3 regions of the Vibrio sp. 1069 genome follow, and region 1 is predicted to be linked to each of the others. Evidence: predicted binding sites of a transcription regulator. Region 1 holds the regulator's gene; each other region holds the start of a gene.
What was found. Region 1 encodes PurR, which represses purine synthesis genes. Its sites were predicted from a motif close to TNANGNAAACGTTTNCNTNA; they were not measured.

Region 1 (6,161 bases):
AATTGTTGCTAATTGAGTACCTGCATTCAGATATACGGCTGTGCCTGGCAGCATACCTATTTGGCTAGTGAGATAAAATCTACCTACAGACATCGGCGTTAAGCCCATCAGTAAGTTGATTAGAAAGAAAGGGAATACAGGGATTAGACGCAAGGAAAATAGATAAAAAGCTCCGTCTTTTTCGACACCTTGATTAATTGCGTTGAGTTTATTTCCGAATTTGTTTTGTACCCAGTCACGCAATAAGTATCGGCTGCTCAAGAAGGCCAGTGTTGCCCCCATAGTGCTAGCGAAAGAAACCAGTAGCAAGCTTGTCCAAAAACCAAATAAGGCTGCACCAAGTAAGGTGACTACTGCCGCTCCTGGGATAGAAAAAGCGGTAATTGCAATGTAGGTAAAAAAGTAAATCGCAGCCGAGAATACAAAATTCTGATCGATGTATGTAGTTAGTGCTTCTTGTTGGGCTTTTGCATTCTCTAAGGTTAAATACTGGCCAAAGTTAATACCTAAAAAGACGATAGCCGCTAGTAGGATGAGACCTAATATCAGTTTCTTATTCATAATTTTGATTCCAATTTGGGATATATGTAATAAGACAGTAGGAAAACCGAAAAAATTTCACAAAAAAACCGCAGATTAGACTGCGGTTTTACAAGATAGTTTTTAGGCCGACTTTTATTGGAGGCCGTTCATCAACTCATCTCGGCGAGCTTGAGGTACCACACTCCAATGAGTGCCGTTGATAGCCCCTTCTAGTGCCCATAGCAACTCAATGTTGACGGTTGCAGAGTGCGTATCTCTTATCGCTTTATAGGCGTTAAGCGCACCTTCCTCTTCAAGCTTCTCTACGGATTCGATGCCGGCTTTTTTTAGCATGCGCTCGGTAGCCAGTCGTAAGTTAGGCAAATCTTTCAAACGGTTAGGCTTTGTACTTGCTTGCTGTTCTTTCTCAAGCTTTGCCTTTTTCAATGATTGATTCGCTACTTCGATTAAGCGTTCGCTTGATTCCCATAAATCGCTGGAAATAGCGTAGTACTTTGTAACGACTGGAAAGCCACGTTTTTTATAAACGTAAGGCTTTAGCCCTTGTTTCTCGAAGTCAGATGAAGTTTTTTGGTCTGCTCTGATATGAAGCTGATTGTTTACCACTAGTGCAAACATTGTTTCATCAGCGAATAGTCCGAAGCCACCAAACATTGAGCGCGACTTGATATTACCAAGTGCCTCAAATAGCTTCATAGAGTCTTTGAGTATCGGTTTATCCATGTTTTGTTATCTCGGTGTAATTAATATTACGCCACCAAAAGTCAGGTCCGAGAGAGTAGCAAACATGCGTAAAAACAATGTCATTACAGAGTAAAGTCATTGCTTACACACTTGCCATCGGTAACCCCGCTACCTTCCATATCGTAATATGGTTCAGGCCGGAGGCTTTGCGTCCCACTCTTTCGAATGGTTTGCCCTGTGCGTGACACAATGAGCATACTTCTTATATTGAATTAACATCACGGTTTAGCGTTAAAAGTGTGATTTCGGTTCAATAAAAATGATAGATTGAATGCTCTATTTTGCATATGGAAAGGTGCAAATTGGCCTTTGAAAAGGAGTTCTTAATATATATTACATTTATATAAAACAGGGAGTTAACGTTAGTCAATTGTTATTAGAGTGGTGTGAAGTATTAGAGAATGCTTAATTTTTCCAAAAAAATAAGCGCCCCTGTAGAGCGCTTATTTAACACGGTTAAATACAGTGAAATTTAGTTCATTTTTTTCACAGTATTTCGAATTACAAGCTCAGGTTGCATCTCGAAAATTCGTTTTTCGTGTTCTTTATCTTTGATACGCTCAAGTAGAATTTCGAATGCATTTTTACCAACACGACGTTTAGGTTGGTGGATAGTCGTTAGCGGTGGAGAGAAGTATTCCGCAAGCTCGATGTTGTCGTAGCCGATCACTGAAATATCTTCAGGAATTTTGATCCCGTTTTGTTGCAAGCGGCTCATTAGGCCTAGAGCCATTGTGTCGTTAAAACAGAATACCGCCGTCGGGCGCTTGTCCATTGCGGTAATTTTATCTGCAACTAATACGGCCGTATCACATTCAAAGTTACCTTCAAGGATCCAGTCTTCATTTACAGCTAGGTTCGCTTCGCTCATTGCGCGACGGAAACCTGCAATGCGCTCTTGGCAAGCAAGCTTTTCAAAATGACCGCTTAGACAAGCGATATCCGTATGACCATTGTCAATCAGATGTTTGGTTGCAATGTAGCCACCTTCTTCTGAGTTATCCATGATCTTGTCTGCTTGTGAGCTCTCTGGGCCCCAATCCATGACCACTTTAGGAATGTCCGCATGACGGTCAAGCATCTCTTTTAGTTCTTCGGTTAAGTCAGAACACATCACTAGGATGCCATCAACGCGCTTTTCAGCCAGCATACGAATGTAATCGCGTTGTTTTTCGTAAATCCCGCCTGTGTTACATAAAATCAGAGTATAGCCTTGGCGGTAACAGTAGCTCTCAACGCCATCAATCACTTCTGAGAAAAATAGGTTAGTTGATTGAGTTACTAACATGCCAATCGTACGAGTTGAGTTGCATTTTAGGCTGCGTGCAACGGCACTTGGCGCGTAATTCAGCTCGTCAACGGCTTTCATTACTTTTTCTTGCGTTGCTTCTGCAACGAAACGCGTTTTATTGATAACGTGCGAAACTGTCGTAGTGGAAACGCCGGCTAAGCGAGCAACGTCTTTTATCGTGGCCATAAATGGTGTCCTGTATCGAGCTACTGAAATATGTCGTATTGGATGTACCTGATGCTCTAATGGTTTCACACCTAGCAATATAAAATTGGCGCTAAGTGTCTCGGCAGCGGTTGATCCAAGTGCGACAAAAGGGTACGTAGCAGCATCGGTCGATGAATTTTATCTTTTTTCTATCTGATGAGAAATTGCCATCAACCTGTTAAGAAAACACAAAAACCGCTATATTTCAGCGGTTTACATATAAATCATATTTAATCGTTTGCGCTCACATTTTAGCCCTATGTGAACTGACTAGCAATGTTTTCAGCAAGAGATTTGTGTATTTGAAGTCACATTTTGACTGCTAAATAACCAAGCGTCTTTGCGCTAAGTTAAGGCAAACGAATATTATACCCAAGTTACTTACAATTGGTCACTTTCAGGCATACAGGAAGCCCGATAGGCAGGCTCCCTAAAAATAGGCGGCAATTATTCACCAAGAAGGTAGGCGCTGTCTAGTTTACAAAATGCAACTAATAGTTTCGCGACACTCGAGTAAAATCCAAATTCGTCGAATTGTTTACATTTGTCTGAAAACTGAGGTAACCAAGACATCAATTGTTGCTGGATAAAGTCGTTTTGTTTAACGAAGGCTTCTTCCATGTGTTTTTCTTGTTCAAGCTCGTTTGAGCGGATAATCATGTTCCCGAGAAAGTCGAGCTCAACGGCTAAGTGATCCGCAGGTTCCTTTAGGTTTTCGTCTACTTGAACGCCAAATTCAGCCATCAACTTTTCCATTTCCTCAGCTGGCTTGTCATTCAGTAAACCTGATTCACCAATGTACATGGATGCGTAAGGAAGAGCGCCGTATTTTTCTGTCTTCAAAAACAGTTCACAAAAGTCAGCTGCAAGCTCTAGTTGTGCATCTTCACGATCTTGTAACCGATTCAGCGCATCAACTAGGCTATCAACGGCTGGTTTTAGCGACTCATTTTCACCTAAACCTGCGAGAAAACTGCGAATTTCAACACTGTGATAGGCTTCCAATTCTTTCTCTGTTAGTTCTTTTGCGAACAAGCTCGAAAACCACCAGTAAATTTCAGCGCGTTTTTCATTAAAAGCTTTCACTTCTTGCATTTTGGGCTCCTGAATGATGCTTCAAGTCATGCATCACAAAGTCAATTAGGGATATCCCCTAAGTGTAATCAATTAAAATGAATAGCAGTAACTATAATTGTTATGTTTTATGGTCAAAAATGACCGTTTATTAATAGCAATGGGCAAGCTTGTTTTGAATCAATAAAAACGCTAAATCTTGCGTTTTAATGTATCTATGACTAGAAATGTTACTAGTTATGAATAGAATACGTCTTGGATAATAAGAAGACAGAAAAGTGGTGTAAATGAGCTATCACGTATTAGTCGTAGAAGATGATGTTGTAACTCGTAGTAAGCTTGCGGGATATTTCCAAAATGAGGGCTACCAAGTCAGCGAAGCAGAGAGTGGCGCAGAAATGCGTGAAGTTTTGCAAGCGGGCGATGTAGACCTGATCATGCTGGATATTAACCTGCCTGGTGAAGACGGCCTGATGCTTACTCGTGAGTTACGTAGCCAATCGGATATTGGTATCATATTAGTAACAGGACGCACGGATAGCATTGATAAAATCGTAGGCCTAGAAATGGGTGCTGACGATTATGTGACAAAACCTTTTGAACTGAGAGAGCTGTTAGTTCGCGTTAAAAACTTGCTGTGGCGTATTTCAGCAGCGCGCAGTGGCAGCTCGAAAGCGAATGAAACCAGTGAAGAGCACATTGTGCGCTTTGGGGAGTGGACATTCGACATTCAACGTCGCGCACTTAGCCGCAACGGTGAGCCAGTAAAACTAACTAAAGCAGAGTATGAACTTTTGGTGGCATTATCGTCTTATCCTAACCAGGTGTTAAGTCGTGAGCGTATTTTGAACATGATCAGCCATCGAGTGGATGCGCCGAATGACCGCACCATTGATGTTCTTATTCGACGTATGCGCGCAAAAATGGAGTTCGATCCTAAGAACCCACAGATTTTTGTAACGGTACACGGCGAAGGCTATATGTTTGCTGGTGACTAGTTGGAACATAACTCAATCGTAAAAAGAAAAAGGAGAGCTTCGGCTCTCCTTTTTTGTGGCTTCAAGATAATACTAGTTTGCTTCAACCATTGGTGTTTGGCCGACAGTATCACGCAACCTTTGCCAAATACTGCCCAAGTACTCATGCCAATAAAGCTCTGTTTGTTCTAAGTAACGCGCTTTAGGTGAGTATTTATCCCAAGGTTGACTTATCTCGCTAATAGCTAAGAAGTTGGTCGGGGCTGGGATTGGTTTAATGCCTGCTGCGTTGAACTCATACAATGCACGGCTCATGTGACTCGCAGAAGTGACTAACACAATCTCCTTTTGTTGAACGAATGCAGCCGCTTGACGCGCCTCTTCCCACGTATCTTTCGCATCTTCTAATAAAATGATATCGGATTTCGCGACTCCCAACGCAAGGGCAACGTTCGCCATCATTCGCGCGTGGCTAATTTCAGATCCGCCAGCATAGCCGGATAAGATTAATTTCGCGCCTGGATACATTCTTAAAATACGAATGCCCTCAGTTAAGCGCATTAATGCTGCACGGCTTAACTGCGAGGTGGGTGGAATTTCGTCATCGATAACATGACCATTCCCTAAAACCATCACGTAGTCGATGGTGCCAGAAACTGGCAAAAAGGCTTTATGCTCTCGCTCTAACGGCATAAGAAGCTTGGTTGAAACAGGTTGGAAGGCAACAAGAAAAATGCCAACAAAAGAGAATAGAACAACGAAGCAGCCAGTTTTACGTTTTGTAGTAAAACTAATGAGAGCAAGACCCAACAAGCCTATCAGCAGCAATGCCGGAAGGGGCATAAGCATGGCTGACACTACTTTTTTCAGCTCAAACATACATAAATAGTCCGAAAAAACATCAATTGATAATAAAAATGAGGGTATCCCTCTTTATTCCTGCTTTCCTTGTGCCAGAATAGCGGCACAATCCGTTATGATAACTCAGCAGAAGTGACAGAAGACCGCAATTTCGACGATATCGCCCACAAATTTGCAAAAAATATTTACGGCTCCGATAAAGGGGAGATCCGCCAAATCATTGTGTGGGAAGATTTTCTACAGATTCTAAGTGAATTAGATGCTGACCAGCAACCCCTAGAAGTGTTGGACGCTGGTGGTGGTTTGGCACAAATGTCGCAAAAGCTTGCTAAGCTCGGACATCGAATCGCTTTATGTGATCTATCTTCGGAAATGCTGCAGTTGGCTAAGCAGGATATTGAAAAAAACGGTTTGCTTGAGCAGTATCGCCTGATTCATTCGCCTGTCCAATCCATCGGTGAACA
Region 2 (6,161 bases), on a different contig from region 1:
GAAGTGGCGAACTCCATTGAGTCCATGTCATCACAGTTTAGGTTGTAGATGTTCTCTTCCATCAGGTATGCCGCTTCAATTTTCTTGCCTGAGATCGAGAACGCTTTACGCACGCCAGTCTCTCGGATTTGCTGTTGCCAAACCACTTGGCAAGATGCTGTCATAGGAAGGTTTTGTACCCACTCATGCTCTTCAAAACGGTCTAGAAGGTTGTGAACTGCGTAGCCTGTAAGAGTGGTTTGCAGAGACATAGTTTCTTCACCGATGTCAATATTCGGGCTTTTCTCTTTTACGTCGTCACCGTTTAGGCGGAAAATCGGACCGCTGTGCATAAGCATGGCAATAAACTGATGACCAATGAAATAAGCGTCAGTGATTTCATGGAGTGCACCATCTGATCCTGCAAAGTAAAGCGTATTGCTCTCTTCGTCGTCGTTGTACTGCTCGTCTGAATAGTAGAACTGTTCGGCGCCGTAGTTCACCAAGTCATTAACCAACTGGACCATTGCCTCGCTGTTTGGGATTTGTGCCAATGCTGCCAATATTTGCTCGCGACCCATCGCTTGGAAGCTCAGTTTCATGTCGCCCTCTGGTTGGCCATCCAAGCTAAACGAATAGCTCAATTGTGTGTTTGGTACAGGAGCGAAGATTGAGTTGTGAATCGAGACGTCGAAACTTTCTTGAGGCATTTTGTTTGGATTCGCACTGCCAGAAGACGAACCTCCGCCACAGCCGTAAAGAGCCAGAGTTGCTGCTGCGATAAGCGTCATTTTGTTTAGCATGGTTTACATTCCTGATTGATAAGGCCGTTTCATGTTGGGCCGTTGCTTGAATGCGAGCATGCTAAGTTCAGTGAGAGAAAAAGGGCAAAAAACAAAAGCTAACAGGGGTTAATGAAAGCTTAATTTTATATTTAGGTCTTTGTTTTGTTTGGGGTTATTTCGTTGGCTACGTTAGTGCAATACTCGTTAATGAGCGCTTTCCATCGGCTTATGATTTCTTGATCGGTCACACTAACATGCAACGTTTTCCACGGTTGGAGGCAAGTCTCTTTTGATTCAGATTGAGAAAGACGCTCAAACAAGGTTTCGGAAGGTAAAACGCGCAGCAGCGCCACCAGTGATTCCATGTAGTTGAGACGGAACTGTTCAAGTTTGTTCTGCTTATAAGCAATGTGAGACACAAAGGTATAAATCAGTGCGTTTTGGATACGTGAGTCGCCATCTGGTGTCGTTAACAGAGCTTTTGCCCTGTCTAAGTTACCTAATTTGAAATGCAATAGACCTAACCAGAGGCTCAGCTCATCTGGCAAAACATCAAACGACGATTGTACTTGAGTTAAATACGCTTCCAGCTTTTGATGTTCGTGCTCGTATAAGGCGAGATGTCTTGCCGTTGTTATAGCCGCAAATTCATCAGATTGTCGGAGAGGTTGGCTAGAAAAGGCATTCTCGAATAACATTTTTTTGTGAATATCCGAAAGCTGCCACGAACTTGCCGAAGGTGCAGGCAGATTGAAGTATTGCGCGACATCCGAGTGCATTTGGAAAATATCCGATTGTAAGGCAGATAAACGCAGTGTGTACTCATTGCGAAACGCCAGCTTGCCCGTCGCAGGATAAATAAGGTTCATCTGCGCTTTCAAGATGCCCTGTTTTGTGCCGTCTTTTAACTCGATATTGAGCTCGTAGTCGCTGGTCTGCATGTTTCGTGCGCCAGGGAAATATGGCGTATGACCGATAGGATCAAGAAAGTAACTAGGAGCATCTTGGTTGGCGATGTCGGTGTATGGATATTCGACCTGTTGTTGCAGCAAGATGGCTTTGACCAGTATGCGGTATTTTCGCGCCTGGGAGCCGATTGAATCGACACGGTTGAGTAGTAGCTCGACTTTGGGAATCAGTAGTTGATGACGTGTTTGTTGTGTTGAGATTTCTTGGCGTTGCCATAACAAGCTTGCGAGTGTCATGCTACATACCGCAAGTATGGCACATAAGCTGTAAGCAAAAATCAGCTTGAAGTTCTTATTACTCGCCACCTGGGTTGAGATAACGCGCCGATGGTTTTTCGCTGGTGGCACTAAACGAATATTGGCAGGGTTAAGAAAGTAGCCTTTGCGGGGGTAAGTGACCAAGAGCTTAGCGGCATCGTATTCGGGTAAGTACTGCTGTAGCAGGGCACGTAAGGTGCTAATGCGGTTCGTGAGCACATTCTTAGAGATGAACTTGCTCTGCCAAATGGTTTCAATAATGGTGTCAGCAGAGAGTGGGTGGCCAACGCTTGTTAACAGCAGTTCTAATAATTCAATGGTGCGAGGTTCAAGATCAATCGCGATAGCATCTTGATGAAGGGTCTGTGTCTTCGGGTTATAGATCAGCTCTCCAATCGCAATACAACTGTGAGTCTGTTTAGCTTGTTGCAGAAAGTCGCGCATACCGTACCGATCTATTTGGAAATCGCGAAGTATTATATAGCGATTGGAGCGCGAAATCTTATAAATCGCGCTTCAATCATTATCAAAAATTTATGAACCGTAGGTCACGGAATAGCGGTGCGGTTTGTGGTTCATCGCTAACACGAGATTGAGTGCAAACGCCCCCAAAATTGAAAGGCCAATCACTTCTGGTGTGACAAAGAAGAATGAAGCAAACAGGATACATGCATCGATTGCCATTTGGCTTTTGCCAACTGAAATGCCAAATTTGTCTTGGATAAACAAACACAGCACGTTAAAGCCACCCAAGCTGGAGCGATGTCGGAATAGGATCAGCATACCGAGCCCCATTAAAAGCCCGCCTGCGACGGCGCAATAAACTTCATTTACCGATTCGAGCGAGATTAGCAAATAAAGATGATCGGCAAAGATAGAAACCAACGCGCCAGAAATGGCACTATTAATGGCGAAATGACGGCCGAAGCGTTTCCATGCTAGTAAGTAAAAAGGACTGTTTGCTAAAAAGTACAGCACACCAAAGGTAAAAGGTGTAAATTGGCTAATAAGCAGAGCCAATCCAGTCGTGCCTCCCGTTAGAAGGTTCGCGGATTGGAGAAAGAAAACGCCTTGAGCTACTAAAAAGGTACCCGTGAGAATCGCTATCCAGTCTTCTTTTAATGAGTGTTTTTCCATCAATGTTGCAGTCATTAGTGATAAATAAGGCGTGCATAGTAGTAAAAAGATGATCTTTTCGGTAGCTAGAGGGTAAAATTTACGGTAAACCTATGTAATTGCTGTTTTACAGGGTGTAAAGCACAAATTTGACAGGCAATAGATTGTCGTTATGCGATTGCAATGCTGGCATGATAAACATTGCTTGTCATCATGAAAAAACTGCATGAGAAAAATTGTAAATTTCTCTTTATGACCTAAATCAAATTATGTAGAATGCGCGCCATTAGGGTGACGAAAACGTTTGCGTCGGGTCATTCAACAGTTTTTTTGCAACTTTCAGTACTAATCTGAGTCAGGAGATACAGATGCTTAAGCGTGATATGAACATCGCAGATTACGATGCGGAACTGTTCGCAGCTATCCAGGAAGAAACTCTTCGCCAGGAAGAACACATTGAACTTATCGCTTCTGAAAACTACACAAGCCCACGTGTAATGGAAGCGCAAGGTTCTCAGCTAACGAACAAATACGCTGAAGGCTACCCAGGTAAGCGTTACTACGGCGGTTGTGAGTACGTAGATAAAGCTGAAGCACTAGCAATTGAGCGTGCATGCCAACTATTTGGTTGTGAGTACGCTAACGTACAGCCTCACTCAGGTTCTCAAGCAAACAGCGCAGTTTACATGGCGCTTCTTAACCCTGGCGATACAGTTTTAGGCATGAGCCTAGCACACGGTGGTCACCTAACTCACGGTTCACCAGTAAACTTCTCGGGTAAGCACTACAACGTTATCCCTTACGGTATCGATGAAGCTGGTCAAATCAACTACGACGAGATGGAACAGCTAGCACTTGAACACAAACCTAAGATGATCATCGGTGGTTTCTCTGCTTACTCGCAAATCGTTGATTGGAAACGCATGCGTGAAATCGCTGACAAAGCAGGTGCTTACTTATTTGTTGATATGGCGCACGTAGCTGGTCTTATCGCCGCCGGTGAATACCCAACACCAGTACCGCATGCTCACGTGGTAACAACAACGACGCACAAAACACTAGCAGGTCCTCGCGGTGGTCTTATCTTGTCAAATGCTGGCGAAGATATGTACAAGAAATTGAACTCAGCAGTGTTCCCTGGTGGTCAAGGTGGCCCTCTAATGCACGTTATCGCTGGTAAAGCAGTAGCGTTCAAAGAAGCGATGGAGCCAGAGTTCAAAGCTTATCAAGCTCGCGTAGTGAAAAACGCAAAAGCAATGGTTGGTCAGTTCCAAGAGCGTGGCTACAAAATCGTATCTAACGGTACAGAAAACCACTTGTTCCTTGTTGACCTAATCGACAAAGATATCACTGGTAAAGACGCAGACGCGGCACTAGGTGCTGCAAACATCACTGTAAACAAGAACTCAGTACCAAATGACCCACGCAGCCCATTCGTAACGTCTGGTATCCGTGTAGGTACGCCAGCGATCACTCGCCGTGGCTTCACTGAAGAAGATGCAAAAGAGCTAGCAAACTGGATGTGTGACGTTCTAGATAACATCGGCAACGAAGAAGTTATCGAAGCGACTAAACAGAAAGTGCTAGAAATTTGTAAGCGTCTACCAGTTTACGCCTAACATTTTTTGAAAATAACTCAGGCGAACTCGTTCTATTTCTGCGATTCGGTTTGATTATTTGATTGATGAAAGGTCCTCATTTGAGGGCCTTTTTGTTTGTCTGGCGTTTGGAATGAGATATAGCGAGAGAGTGTGATAAGGGGATGGCTACCAACACTGTCCCTTTTCAATATATCCAAACCACGTCATTCCGATGAGCCTAGGCGAGATCAGGAATCTTGTTGAGGCGCACTCTTTTACTCAGAGTTTCTCTAAAAATCATCAGTACTCTGAAAACTGATTCTGAATCACGCTCGTTCCTCGCTGTTCAGAATGACAGTGGTAGAATGGCTTTTTATCATCATTTGTCAGATACAAAAAAGGTTGGCACTGAGCCAACCTTTCTTTTCAAAACAAGCTTTTCAAAACAAGCGAGAGCTTATTTAATCTCGATACCTTGAGCTTGCATATCGGCATGGTAAGAAGAGCGAACAAATGGACCACACGCTGCATGCGTGAAGCCAAGTTCTAGTGCAACTTCTTTTAGCTCGTCAAACTCTGATGGTGGAACGTAACGTTCTACTGGCAAGTGGTGACGGCTTGGCGCTAAATACTGGCCTAGAGTCAGCATCGTTACGCCGTGTGCGCGTAGATCTTTCAGTACTTCGATGATTTCTTCTTTGGTTTCACCAAGACCCATCATCAAACCAGACTTGGTCGGTACATCGGGATGCTGCTCTTTGAACTTCTTAAGAAGCTCAAGTGACCATTTGTAGTTCGCACCTGGGCGAGCTTTACGGTAAAGACGTGGCGCGGTTTCTAAGTTGTGGTTGAAGACATCTGGCGGATTGTCTTTCATTAGATCAAGCGCTACATCCATGCGACCACGGAAGTCAGGAACCAGTGTTTCAATCTTAATATGCGGGTTTAACGCACGGATCTCGCGGTTACAATCGGCAAAGTGTTGTGCACCGCCGTCACGCAGATCGTCACGGTCAACAGAAGTGATTACTACGTATTTCAGCTTCATATCGGCAATGGTTTTCGCCAGTTTTTGAGGCTCTTCTGCTTCCGGTGGTAATGGGCGGCCATGAGCAACGTCACAGAAAGGACAACGACGAGTACAAATAGCACCTAAGATCATGAAGGTTGCTGTACCGTGGTTAAAACATTCCGCTAGGTTCGGGCAAGATGCTTCTTCACATACGGAGTGAAGTTTATTCTTACGCATCGCCGCTTTGATGTCTTGAATTCGTTGGCTGTCGGCTGGTAGCTTGATCTTCATCCAATCAGGCTTACGTAGCACTTCTTTCTGCTCTGTAGGCATGTTCTTTACGGGAATCAATGCCATTTTATCGGCGTCACGATATTTAACGCCTTTTTCCATCTGGATTGGTTTGCTCATGCTTTATTACCTTGAGAAGGTGCTTCTGTGCTGAATTCTACTTGCTCATAAT
Region 3 (6,161 bases), 260 kb from region 1:
TTGGTGAGCTTTGCTGTAAAGAATGTCGAAGTCAGAATATGGCTGAGTTGGTGTGGTGTCGATTGACTGAATGCCATATAAACCGCTAAGGCTGTGTTTAAAAAGTTTCGAACAAACTTCGTTTTGGCTGGTTGAACGATTTTGTTCGCCATTAGGCGCAGGGGTAATTGGAAGTGCGGCAAATGCCGGTGCACGGCTAAGTACCAAAAGCATCAATGCTGTAGTACGAAGAAATAAGCTCATTCACTCTCCTTAACTTGCTTGTACTTAGAAAATAGGGAACATAAAGGTCGCTAAGTTCGGCAAATCAGGTACTAACTTATAAATGGGGCCATTACGAAAGATTCCAAGGTTTCAGTTTTATCTTGAAGTAGAATCGTGCGTTAGATCACCATTTCTCTTTTCTTTATTCTGATTATCAGATAAAGGCGCATCTCCTATGAGACCGATTACATCCTATCACCGCAGTATTAACCAAAGATGAACGGCATAGACAAATTGAAAAAAAACGTTAGTCTTACCTCTCAAAATGAAAACAGCCGACAAGTAGAAAGTAAAATGAGAGACCAAGAATTTTGGCATAACAAATGGGCCAGCAATCAAATCGGATTTCACTTGGAAGATGTAAACCCGCTATTACCAGTATATTGGAAACACACTAATCCAAAGCGTGAAGATAAAGTGTTAGTTCCTTTATGTGGAAAGTCAGAAGACTTGATTTGGCTAGCGATGAAGCATGATTCGGTTGAAGGTGTTGAGCTAAGCCATATCGCTGTGCGTGCCTTTTTTGCTGAACATTTTTACACGCCAACGGTAACGCCTCTTAATGGCATGCACGAGCTTTATCAATTTGATGAGCTCTCTATTTATACTGGGGACTTTTTCACTGCACCAGTATCTCAAGCCGATATCATTTATGATCGCGCCGCGTTGGTTGCTTTACCGCAAGATATGCGAGAGGAGTATGTAGAGCGTCTCAAGCAACTGCTGAATCCAGGCGGTCGTATTTTGCTTGTTACACTCAACTATCCTCAAGAAGAGATGGCGGGGCCTCCATTTAGCGTGCCGGTCGAAGAGATTGAGCAGTTATTTTCAGGTTACAAAGTTACTTGTTTGAACGTAGATGAAGCTGACGAGAATCATCCTAAAATTGCGAAAAAAGGCTTAAGTCGCTTCTCTGAAGAAGTGTACTTAATCGAGAGTGAATAGGCTCTCTTCGGTTTGGAACACGAAATAGCGCAGCAAGTTGAGCTGCGCTATTTTTGTATGAGTGGTTCGTATTTAATAAATGATATTCACTTTTGAAGCACTTTCAACAGCATCTTGAACGGCTTCTTCGGTGGTTTTTCGTCGCGTAAGGACAACACCTAAACGGCGGCGGCCATCGATTTCTGGCTTACCGAATAGACGAACTTGTGTTTGAGGTTGAGCTAAAGCTTTGCTTAGGTTTTCAAAGCGAATGTTTGTGGAAGTTCCTTGTCCAAGAATAACAGCAGACGCAGATGGGCCATATTGCACAATATTATTAATTGGCATTCCGGTAAACGCGAGCACGTGGAGAGCAAACTCAGACATTTCCTGTGAAATCATTGTAACCATGCCCGTATCGTGAGGGCGAGGAGAGACCTCATTGAAAATGACTTTATCGCCTTTGACAAACAGCTCTACACCAAAGATGCCGTAGCCACCGAGCGCGTTTACCACTTTCTCAGCCGTGTATTCAGCTGCTTTTACTGCGTTTTCTGACATAGTTTGCGGTTGCCATGATTCGCGGTAGTCGCCATCTTCCTGACGATGACCAATTGGAGCACAGAAATGCACACCGTCAACGGCTCTGATGGTCAATAAAGTGATTTCGTAATCGAAGTCGATAAAACCTTCCACGATAACGCGACCTGCACCCGTACGTCCGCCTTCCTGAGCGTAATCCCATGCTTTTGTAACGTCGTCTTCGGTCTTGATAACACTTTGCCCTTTACCGGAAGAGCTCATCACTGGCTTCACCACGCACGGAATACCCACATGCTCAACCGCGGCTTTGAAGTCTTCAAAGTTATCTGCAAAACGATAAGGTGAAGTCGTCAATTCCAGTTCTTCTGCTGCCAAACGTCGGATACCTTCACGATTCATTGTTAGCCTGGTTGCCTTAGCGGTTGGAACAACATTCAGTCCTTTTTCTTCAAGCTCTACCAGTTTGCCGGTTGCGATGGCTTCAATTTCTGGTACGACGTAAGTAGGTTGTTCCTTCGTAATAACTTCTTCTAAGGCGTTCCCATCTAACATGTCGATAACATAACTACGGTGAGCGACTTGCATCGCTGGAGCATTGGCATAGCGATCACAAGCAATCACTTCTAAACCAAGTCTCTGGCATTCAATGGCGACTTCTTTACCGAGTTCGCCAGAGCCTAAAAGTAATACACGGGTAGCATTTGCGCTAGTTGCAGTGCCAAACATAGTGTTCCCTTACAAAATAGAGTGATGAGACAGAAATTGCAGGAGATCATACTGAAGTTTTATGACAAAGCAAACGTTTGCTTTTGGTTTTTAGGTAATAAAAAAGCTCTACATGTTGTAGAGCTTTTTGTTGAATTTGTCGTTTATACGTTGACAAAACTAAGCGGAATATCTGGATTCAACGCTTCCAACGTTGATTGCGTATCGGCTAAGTGACTGATCTTACCTTCAGAGTTTTCTACCAATGCAGCGGCTTTGATGCTGTCAAAGTTTTCACCCGCAAGTAAAACTTGGATTAGCGCAACTTGTAGCGGTGGCAAGCTAGGATTAAACGCTGCATTTTCTGCATAAGCGCCTTGGAATACACGGCCGCTAGTCATCTCTAATGCTAAACCACTCAAGTTGTTGGTGTATGGAGAGTGGCTCATGTTCATCGCTTCAACTGCACTTTGGATGAGTGCGTCTTCATCATCACATGAGAATTGGTGTTTAACTTCTGCCATTAAGCCGGACTCGATACCGAGATCGTTTGGTCCAAAGGCTTCAGGCAGGTATTCATGAAGTGACTTTTCTTCGCGTTCTGGGAGCTGGATTTTAAGCTCGTTTGCGGTAGATAACTCATTCATGAACTGGCGGCAGTGACCACATGGGCTGAAGTTGATAGTGATATCCTTAACACCACGTTCGCCTTTCATCCAAGCATGGCTAATCGCAGACTGCTCTGCGTGAACCGTTTGACCCAACTGTACACCAAAGAATTCCATGTTGGCACCGAAGTAAAGGCGACCTGAAAGGCCACGAACGATAGCGCCGACATAAAAGTCAGAAAGGGGAGCATAGGAGTACGCTGCGGCAAAAGGAAGTAGCGCAACACGAAGCTCTTTGTCTGATAGACCGGTAGCTGAAAGCAACTGCTCAAATTGTTGAACTGAAAGCGTAGCATCAAAATCATCAGCTTGGATGATAGGAGCAAGTTGTTTGGAAAGTGCTTCTGGAGCGCCTGCTAGCGCCTGTTCAATGCGACTTTTCATGTTGAATCCTTGTTATTGCATGGACAGTTATTCTATGTGAAAGATAGAAATGTTCCGTGCGTTAGATCACGATAAATAATGCAATTGATAATTCTGTTACATAATTAGAGTGAGCTCACACATGTATTCGATTGCACAGGTGTGAAGCGTTATCTCCGTCTCACAATTAACCATATCAGTATATATTCATATGACCAAGGAGCAGGAGTATGTTACTAACGCGACTTTTACCGCTATGCTACTTTATGCCTACGTAATCTAGAGCGAGTGGTAGCACCTAGAATGCTAATGCTATGAATGTATATCTCGATCAAGTCCCTTCACGATATTACTGGGTGAGGTTGATAGATAAGATAGGGTTTTGAAAAGGGTAAGGAAGAAGCGGAAAGGCTACGGCCTGCCGGAAGGAGGGCAGACCGAGAGCGCTTAACTATTGATATAGCCAGACAGCCAAAGCAAAAAAGCTTGGAGCCAAAATAGAAGTTATGATCCCACATAAAACCAATGCGAGTGATGAGAACGCGGCATCTATGGGCTGTTTCTCTGCACAAGTAGCGGTGCCTAAGGCATGAGAGACTGTACCCATTGTCAGACCACGTGCAATCGGGTGTTTAATTCCAATCAAATTGTAAATTGGGTATGCCAAAATTGCGCCCAATAAACCGACAATCAGAACCAAGATCGCTGCAACGGCGGCTTCACCACCGAGGTGACTCGATATTTCCATCGCTATTGGTGTAGTGACGGACTTACCCACTAGACTCGCGATTAAACTGATATCCGCTTTGAAAGCGACTGCGATCAAGGTGGTTGTCATCATCGACATCACACTGCCTACTGTGCAAGCAAAAGTGATGATTCGCCAGTTTGCTTTAATTTGTGGTAGTTGTTCATATAGTGGATAAGCCAGAGCAACTACGGCTGGTTGAAGTAAAAAACTGATCCCTTCGTTATCCGCATAATACGTTTCAAACGGTACATTTAAGTAAGTAAGCAAAGGAATGAGCACTGCAATACTGATCAGCAAAGGATTTGCTAGAGGATTATTCACTTTGATTGCAATTTGGCGCGCGACAAGAAAAACCGCAATGGTAACAACTAACCACATATCAGTGCTTCTCCTTTAACAAGTAGTCCAGCAGCCAAGCGAGGCTGACTAGTACAATGAGTGAGCCTCCAACTGCGCTAGCAATGATAGGGAGGGCATTAGCGAGTAGCATATCGAAATGTTGCATTAATCCCACGCTGATAGGAACGAACAATAAGATCATATAGCGTATAAATAGCGTGGCGCCCGGTTTGACCCAGTCGACTTTTACAAGCCCAAGAGTCATGGAGAAAAACAGTACGAGCATACCGATGACACTTCCTGGAACGGAAACGCCAGTGAACTTTTGAATGGTAATTCCGATGCCAAGTGCTCCCATGATGAGGAAGATTGAAATGAGCAGTTGGATCAGTTGTAAGAATCGTTCTTTAATCATTTTGACAGTATATAAACAACAAGCACACCATAAGGTGCGCTTGTATTAGGAGGAGTTAGGAAGCTAAGCTCTCTACATAACGGTACACGGATTTTAATATCGCAATCTTCTTTTCGTCACTTTCATGTTCGTGAACTAAGTTTTCTAAATTCAGCATGTACTCTTCAATTTGGCTTTCAAACACTTCTCGACAGTGTAATGCCCAGCGTCTTTGTTCTTGCTCGTCTAATGTGCCTGGGAAGTTACGCGCACGATAGCGGAACAATAGAGGTTTAATGCGCTTGTCATCAAATTCAATGTCCAATGCGGCAAGATTATTCGGATCGGTTTCGCGAATGATATCCATAGCTGCGCGATCAGCCGGAGAAAAGAACCCGTCGTAAAGTTGTGTATCGACGTCATCACTTTTATCGAATTTACGCTCGACGGAAAAGAGGCTAATCAGCTTTTCTCTAATTTCAGGATGTTGGCGCAACAAAGCGAGATTAGCGAGACATTGTTGGCGATCAATGCCAATAGACTCCGCATTTTCAGCCGTTAACGTTTTTGCAGGGGCGAGAATAGGGCATTTGTTCAAATGAACTAGTTTAACTGGCACTGGTAGCAATTCACCAAGATCTTCGCGCTTAGTGTAGAGTCTTTCGTGCAGCTCTTCTGCGGATAGCTCAAGAATAGGTTGAGGGTCTTTCGCTAAATCGATGGTGATAACGGCGTTATTATTGGTTGGATGCCAAGCAACAGGCACAATCCAGCTAGTGTACTGGCATTCGCGCCCTAGCATGCCTGAAACGTGCATCAACGGTGTCATGTTGACGATGTCGACTAAATCATTGAGCTTGCGCTTTTGGCGCATAGAAAAAAAGTAATCAAACAATTTTGGTTGCGCTGCTTTTACTTTCTTTGCCATTTCGATAGTCGCAACCACATCTGCCATGGCATCGTGCGCGTTACTATGTTCTATGCCGTTAGCCACAGACAAGTGTTCTAATTTAAAGCTAGTGAAGCCATCTTCGTTTTCTGGCCATTCTACGCCTTCTGGGCGAAGGGCATGGCACGCGCGTAGTACATCGAGTAAATCCCAACGTGAGTTACCGTTTTGCCAACTCCATGCGTATGGATCGATGAAGTTGCGATAACAAGTATAACGGGTCACTTCGTCATCAAAGCGAATGCTGTTGTAGCCTAAACT

Region 2: the regulator PurR is predicted to act here: its motif matches at 3,399-3,418, upstream of glyA (serine hydroxymethyltransferase).
Region 3: the regulator PurR is predicted to act here: its motif matches at 2,523-2,542, upstream of purT (formate-dependent phosphoribosylglycinamide formyltransferase).

What each region holds. Positions count from the first base shown of each region.
Region 1 covers NZ_JAWOWP010000001.1:94,306-100,466, forward strand. The annotation lists gene R7040_RS00395 (TVP38/TMEM64 family protein) at 1-561, opposite strand, end outside; gene R7040_RS00400 (TfoX/Sxy family DNA transformation protein) at 676-1,266, opposite strand; cyclic di-GMP riboswitch class I at 1,383-1,472, opposite strand; gene purR (HTH-type transcriptional repressor PurR) at 1,760-2,764, opposite strand; gene torD (molecular chaperone TorD) at 3,233-3,880, opposite strand; gene torR (two-component system response regulator TorR) at 4,147-4,857, shown strand; gene elyC (envelope biogenesis factor ElyC) at 4,930-5,715, opposite strand; gene cmoM (tRNA uridine 5-oxyacetic acid(34) methyltransferase CmoM) at 5,830-6,161, shown strand, end outside.
Region 2 covers NZ_JAWOWP010000006.1:69,878-76,038, reverse strand. The annotation lists gene R7040_RS11860 (hypothetical protein) at 1-782, opposite strand, end outside; gene R7040_RS11855 (transcriptional regulator) at 914-2,434, opposite strand; gene R7040_RS11850 (YitT family protein) at 2,525-3,127, opposite strand; gene glyA (serine hydroxymethyltransferase) at 3,475-4,725, shown strand; gene lipA (lipoyl synthase) at 5,144-6,109, opposite strand; gene lipB (lipoyl(octanoyl) transferase LipB) at 6,106-6,161, opposite strand, start outside.
Region 3 covers NZ_JAWOWP010000001.1:355,727-361,887, forward strand. The annotation lists gene R7040_RS01555 (phosphoribosylglycinamide formyltransferase) at 1-243, opposite strand, end outside; gene R7040_RS01560 (thiopurine S-methyltransferase) at 559-1,209, shown strand; gene purT (formate-dependent phosphoribosylglycinamide formyltransferase) at 1,282-2,457, opposite strand; gene cdd (cytidine deaminase) at 2,601-3,488, opposite strand; gene R7040_RS01575 (LrgB family protein) at 3,919-4,596, opposite strand; gene R7040_RS01580 (CidA/LrgA family protein) at 4,598-4,972, opposite strand; gene sbcB (exodeoxyribonuclease I) at 5,028-6,161, opposite strand, start outside.